DNA from 2 places in the Arthrobacter sp. PGP41 genome. Region 2 is predicted to be linked to the other one. Evidence: riboswitches for the same ligand, from Rfam matches in the RefSeq annotation. Region 2 holds a riboswitch; the other holds the start of a gene.
What was found. A riboswitch is a leader RNA that binds a small molecule or an ion and turns the genes downstream of it on or off. The one in region 2 is predicted to bind cyclic di-AMP.

Region 1: it holds a riboswitch for cyclic di-AMP, as region 2 does, so the genes downstream of both, C3B78_RS03825 (M23 family metallopeptidase) here and C3B78_RS11040 (C40 family peptidase) in region 2, are expected to answer to the same signal.

What each region holds. Positions count from the first base shown of each region.
Region 1 covers NZ_CP026514.1:820,931-824,221, forward strand. The annotation lists gene serC (phosphoserine transaminase) at 1-553, opposite strand, end outside; gene C3B78_RS03820 (metal-dependent transcriptional regulator) at 833-1,525, shown strand; cyclic di-AMP (ydaO/yuaA leader) riboswitch at 1,669-1,886, shown strand; gene C3B78_RS03825 (M23 family metallopeptidase) at 1,897-2,718, shown strand; cyclic di-AMP (ydaO/yuaA leader) riboswitch at 2,847-3,028, shown strand; gene C3B78_RS03830 (C40 family peptidase) at 3,099-3,291, shown strand, end outside.
Region 2 covers NZ_CP026514.1:2,424,915-2,428,205, reverse strand. The annotation lists gene C3B78_RS11045 (protein adenylyltransferase SelO) at 1-811, shown strand, start outside; gene C3B78_RS11040 (C40 family peptidase) at 956-1,789, opposite strand; cyclic di-AMP (ydaO/yuaA leader) riboswitch at 1,793-1,963, opposite strand; gene C3B78_RS11035 (transglycosylase) at 2,344-3,291, shown strand, end outside.

The DNA.
Region 1 (3,291 bases), 1.6 Mb from region 2:
CGACGTCCAGGCCGCCGGCTGCCGACGTCGCGTCGACAAGGACCAGTGCGCCCTCATCCGCGCCTGCCACCCGCTTCACGGGAGCGGAAACGCCAGTGGATGTCTCGTTCTGCGGCCAGGCGTAGGCATCAACGCCCGCCTCAGCCTGCGCGGCAGGGCGGGTTCCAGGCTCGGATTTGATGATGGAGGAGGCATCCAGGAAAGGCGCCCTGTTGGTGGCTGCCGCGAACTTCGAGCCGAATTCACCGAATGAGAGGTGCTGGGCCTTCTTCTCCACCAGGCCGAAGCTGGCGACGTCCCAGAACGCCGTGGAACCACCCACGCCCAGCACCACTTCATAGCCTTCCGGGGCGCGGAAGAACTGGCTCAGGCCTTCGCGTACGGATCCCACCAGGTTCTTGACCGGGGCCTGCCGGTGGGACGTTCCCAGGATGGTCTTTGATGCGGCGGACAAAGCATCGATCTGCTCCTGCCGGACTTTGGAAGGACCGGCGCCGAACCGCCCGTCCTTAGGGAGGAGGTCGGCGGGAATAGTGATGCTGTTTTCGCTCACAGGTGCTCCAATTTCGGCGTGGACGGGGTGTTGGTCCGGACGGATGTAGGTGGCAGGCAGTCGCGGCGGCTGTCACTCGGGCCCTCCTTCATTCTGCCTGAACAGCTGTTTCAGCGGGAACCTGGACCGTCATAGTCCAGACACTGAGACAGCGCCCTGCCCACGACGTCAACTATTAGGACAAATTCAAAATAGGCTAAGCTTTCCAACGGACCACGCTGCACGAGAAGGCGGTACGGTGGGACAACGCAAGGTACTGCGCTCGAGGAGCTGAGCTGGATGACGGATCTGATCGACACTACGGAGATGTACCTTCGGACCATCTTGGAGCTTGAGGAAGAAAACATCGTTGCCCTCCGCGCCCGGATCGCGGAGCGGCTGCGACACTCAGGGCCCACCGTTTCGCAGACCATCGGCAGGATGGAACGGGACGGCCTGGTGGTTGTCTCCGGAGACCGGCACCTTGAACTTACGGAGGTGGGCCGGAAGCGCGCCACCGAAGTCATGCGGAAGCACAGGTTGGCGGAGCGGCTCCTGGCTGATGTCATCGGGCTGGACTGGGCCTACGTCCATGACGAAGCCTGCCGCTGGGAGCACGTCATGAGCGAACGGGTGGAACGGCGCATTTACGAAATGCTGAACCATCCCACCGAGTCCCCGTACGGCAACCCCATCCCGGGATTGGCGGCCCTCGGGGGCCAGGCGCAGTCCGCGGCGGATCCGGCAGTCAGCCTGCTTGAGGCCATGAAGACTTACGGCCCGGCATCCGAGGTGACAGTCAGCCGCCTCGCAGAGCCGATCCAGGTGGAACCCGAGCTGCTGGTCCAGCTTGATGAAGGCGGAATCCGGCCCGGTGCGTCGGTATCGCTGGAGCGGGTCGGGGAGTACATCTCGGTCCGCGTCCCGGGCATCGAAGGGGCCTTGGAACTGCCGCCGGAAGTCGCGGCGCACGTCTTCGTGGCCGTACGCTAGGGACTGCTGTGGGCCTCCCGGCTACCCGAATGGGGGCCGGTTACGCAAAGATAACGGAATTGTTACTTTGGGACTTTTGGCCCTATAGTTAAACCCAAGCGTTGATACTAAAGCGTTACCTGATTCGGAGCCGAGCTCTGCCAGCGGATCAGGTGCACGAGTCATTACTGGCAGAGGCGGGGGAACCACAAACGGCAGCCGGGGGACTGCCTTGGGGTGAAGTCCGTCAGCAGCAAGCCTCTTCCAGTGAAGGATCCTCCGGGGATACCTCTGTGCCGAAGCTTGCTTACGGCGGACCGGGTCTTTGAACTCTCTGACCCGAATCCGACAGCTAACTTCGCAGGCTTTCCAGAGAGGAACCCTTCTTGTCCATGCAGACCCCCAGGGGACGCCGCCGCGCGGCGGTACCCTCTTCGACGCCGCGGGTTGTTGAAGTCATCACCACGGAACGCCCCCGCGATCCGCACCGTGATGCACGCCGCCGTCGTGGTCCCTTCCGCCAGGTCACCGAATTTGCCGCAGCGAGCGGGATCGGCCAGAAGGCCGGAATCGCCCTCGCGGCGACAGGCCTGGTGCTGACCGTGACGGTGCCGGCCACCAGCCCCGTGATGGCCACCGACGCTCCCGGTGCTATACCGGTCGCAGCGTCAGCCGCAACCCCGCAGCCCCAGATCTCAGCCGAGGCCGGTGCCCAGATCGACTTCAGCCGTTCTGCCGTCGTCACCCAGGCGGATCCGGACGGCAAGCTCAAGCAGCTTCTGAGTGCCCAGTCCGCCGGCTCTGTGTCACGTGCTGCCTCGGCAGGAAGCCTCGGCGCCCCGCTGGCCACGCTGACCACAGCATCGCCGTTCGGCTACCGTGTCAGTCCGATCACCGGGGGCTCAGGCGACTTCCACCGCGGCCAGGACTACGTGGCCCAGTGCGGCACGTCCGTCCTCGCTGCGGCTACCGGCACGGTGACCTTCGTGGGCTGGCACCAGTTCGGCGGCGGAAACCGTGTTGTGGTGGACCACGGCAACGGTTTGGAAACCACCTACAACCACCTCTCCTCCTTCAATGTGAGGGAGGGGCAGACGGTCTCACGCGGGGAGGTTGTGGCCCTCAGCGGGACCACGGGCGCCTCCACGGGCTGCCACCTCCACTTTGAGGTGCAGGTCAACGGCGAAGTGGTCGATCCGACTGGCTGGCTGTAGCCAAATGACGGTGAACTATCGGATGATCGCGACTTGCCGTGACCTGAATGTGACATTCACCCAAAACTGCTGTACCGTCTAACTCGCGTCAACTTTTCCGAAGTTGACGCTCTTGTGCGGATTGCCTAACTCTGCCACCGCTCAAGGTCCGTTCGCATTTCATCGTCTGGCAGGGGCGGGGGAACCAATTTTGGTCTTGGCTTTGGCTAAGACCTTGGGGTTAAGTCGCAAAACTTCCTTGGAAGCAGCGCGGCCGGGTGACTCCCATCCGAATCCGACAGCTCACCTCGTAGGCATTGGGAGAGGCTACCTTCGTGTCTTCACGCAACAATTCTGCGCGCCACCGTGCGCAAACGGTTCGTACCAACCCCTTGGACACTGTGTCCAAGGCTGTTAGTGCCAATGCCGGGACAGTAGGTCGCCAGGCTGCCGTCATCGCCGCAGCTTCCGGTCTTATCCTCAGCATGGGCCTGCCCGCCAACGCAGCGGACACCACCGCTGGTGTTTCCGCTTCGACCGAGTCCGGTTCTGCGCAGGCTGCCTTGGCAGTCACCGCAGCACCCACGGCCACCG
Region 2 (3,291 bases):
GTCCGAACACCCCTACCTGGCGTTGTTTGAAGCAGTCGTGGCTGCCCAGGCAGAGCTCGTGGCCAAATGGATGCTGGTGGGCTTCGTGCACGGGGTCATGAACACGGACAATATGACCATCTCCGGGGAAACCATCGACTACGGGCCCTGCGCATTCATGGACGCGTTTGATCCCGCCGCCGTGTATAGCTCCATCGATGTAGGCGGCCGCTACGCCTACGCGAACCAGCCCGTGGTTGCCGAGTGGAACCTGGCCCGGCTCGCTGAGGCCATGCTGCCGCTCTTCAACGAAGACCAGGAGCAGGCTGTCGGCCCCGCCGTGGAGGCACTCGGCACATTCCGCGGCCGGTACAGTGACGCCTGGTTCGGGGGCATGAAGGCCAAGCTCGGTGTGGCGGCCAGCCCGGAACATGACGAAGCGTCGGACCTCGTGGATGGCGTGATCGGCCTGCTGAAGGACGGACCCGTTGACTACACGCAATTCTTCCGGAGCCTTGGCCAGGCCGCCCGGGGCAACTCCGGGCCTGCCCGCGGTATGGTGCTGGACCTCCGGGCTTTCGATGCCTGGGCTGAACGCTGGGCCGCGCTGAAGCCCGACGCTGAACTCATGGACAGCGTGAACCCCGCGTACATTCCCAGGAACCACCTTGTGGAGGAAGCACTGGCTGCGGCTACCGCGGGTGATCTTGACCCGTTTCACCGGCTCCTCGAGGTTGTCAGGTCCCCGTGCCAGGAGCGCCAGGGGCTGGAACGCTACACGGAGGGACCGCCGGAGGACTTCGGCAAATACCGGACCTTCTGCGGCACATAGCTGTCATTCCAGCGGGAACAGGGGAAGCCCGGAGGACCAGGACCGTTGGGAACGTGGAAGGGGCGGCAGCCGGAAAAAACCGGCTGCCGCCCCTTCCGCGGGGTGGGCCCGCCCGCTAAGAGCGGCCTATCCCGTTGCCGCTGGCTAGGCCACGCGGACGAAGGAAGCGCCGCTCAGCCAGCTGATGGAGTGCACGGCAGTCTGGTTGCCGTTCACGCCGCCGCTGACAACCTGGCCGTCACCGGCGTAAACGCCCACGTGGCCGGCGGTGATCACGAGGTCACCGGGAGCAGGGGAGCTCACGGTGGAGCCGTACTGGTAGAACTGGGTGGGAGCCAGGTCGCCCACGGACATGCCAACAGACCGCAAGGCCTTTTCCACCATGGCGGTGCAGTCCTGGATCTGGCCCACCTGGCCATAGGCGTTAGCCAGGATGGCTGCCCCCGTACCCGTGCCGGTGCCGGCGGAGGCGTAGGACAGGTTCATCCCGGTGTTGGCCGGTGCGGTGGCGGCAGCGGTCTGGACAGGTGCCGGTGCCGGCGCGGCGGAGGGAACTGCCGGGGCGTAGCCTGCAGCCGGGATCTGAATCTGGTCGCCCGGGTAGATGACCGCGGAGATCGCCAGGCCGTTGGCAGCCAGGACATCGTTCAGGGCTACGCCGTGGGCGGCCGAGATGGCGCCCAGCGTGTCGCCGGATACAACCGTATGGACGGTGCCCGCGGCCGCGGCGGGGGCTGCAACTGCTGCGGCCGGGGCGGCGGAGGCCTGGACGTTAGCGGTCTCGGTGGTGTCCGGCCCTGTCACACCGGCGTGCGCCGGGGCTCCGACGCCGAAGGCAATGCCGGATGCGGCTGCGACGGCGAGTGCCGGACGGCCCAGGGTCCTGGCCTGGGACTTGGCCGAAACAGCCAGCCCATCCAGGATGATGGAACGGGCCGGAGTTGCGCGGTGACGGGCGGTGGTGGAATTTTTTGACACGGTTGATCGCCTCTCCCATGCCTGCGGGGTGAGCTGTCGGGTTCGGGCTGGAGATGCCCGGCCGGAAGCAACTCCGAACGGAACGGAGGCGCTAGCGACTTAACCCCAAGGCCTCTTGAGAGGCCGTGGAAACTTGGTTCCCCCGTCCCTGCCAGCTGGAAGCGATTGGTTCCCGGATCAGCGGCAGGGCTCGGCAAGCTGAGGGGAATGTCCCGTCTGGGAGGGACACCTGAAGACCATAACCCGCTCCGGCACCAATTGTCACATTTGGGTAACATGCGAGGTTCTCCTCTCGCTTTACGCAAACGATTCGACTCTTTTTCGCCGGGGTGCTGACCTCGGAAGATACCTCCGTCGGGACGGTTGAAGGTGGGAAGCGTCACGAAGTCATAAACGGCGAGGTTTGTGCGGGTGTGCACGGCCTCGATTCGGCCTTGACCATTCCGCCGACAATCAGGCTTTCCGTGTTGAAATTCGAGGGCCTGTTTCTGCTGTATAACGATGCAGGCCCCTCATCCTTAAAGTGAAGGTTGAAGCCGGTAAGCTTCCGAGCTATGGCCCGTTTCGCTGCAAATGTCCGCCACCGCCTGCCCGGGATACTGCTGACCGCTGCCCTCGCCGGCAGTGTGTGGCTGCCTCCGGCCGGGGCGGCCGAAAGCGTTCCGCCTGGCGGCTACCCTTCGTGGGAGGACGTGGAGCGGGCCAAGCTGACCGAGGCCGGCACGGCCAAAGAGATCACGTTGATCGCAGGCCTTTTGGACGGGCTGCAATCGCAGTCGGAGGCCTTGGGCAACGCCGCGGTGGCGTCCGCCGCTGAGTCTGCAGCGGCAGATGCCGCGTTGGCAGCATCCACTGCAAAGGTAGAGTCGCTGGCGGAACGAGCCGGGACGGCCAAGGCCGAACTCATCCGCCACAGGAAGGACATCGGAGCGCTGGCCGCCCAGTCCTACAAAACGGGCGGTACGAACATGGGGTTCTTCGTGGCGTTGGACGCGATCGAGAACAACAACGTCCACGGGCTCAACGTGGTGCACCTGGTGGGCGGCAAAACGGCGGGCCTTGTGGACAAAGCCGCCGCCGCGGGGAAAATCACGGCTTCACTGGCTGATCAGGAGAAATCCGCCCGGACCGAGCGCGAACGGCTGTCCCGCGAGGCGGCGGAAAAGCTTGCAGCGGCCCGATCGGCCCAGGAAGCCATGGCGCGCCAGCTTACGGAAGAACGGCAGCGCAACCGGGAGCTGACCGGGCAGTTGGCGTCCCTGAAGGGCACGACGGCGGCGGTTGAGGGCGAATTCCGGCGTGGACAGGCGGCACTGGCCGCTTATGAAGCAGCGCAGGAGGCGAAACGGGCCGCGGCCGGGGAGGAAGCCCGACGACGTGCGGCCGCAGCGGCAGCGGCGGCAAAGGTGCAGCCCCCTGCTGTTCCCGCCCCCATGCGTCCGGCTCCCGCCGATCCGGCACCTGAGAATCCTCCAGCCGGCAACCCTGTGCCGGCAAATCCT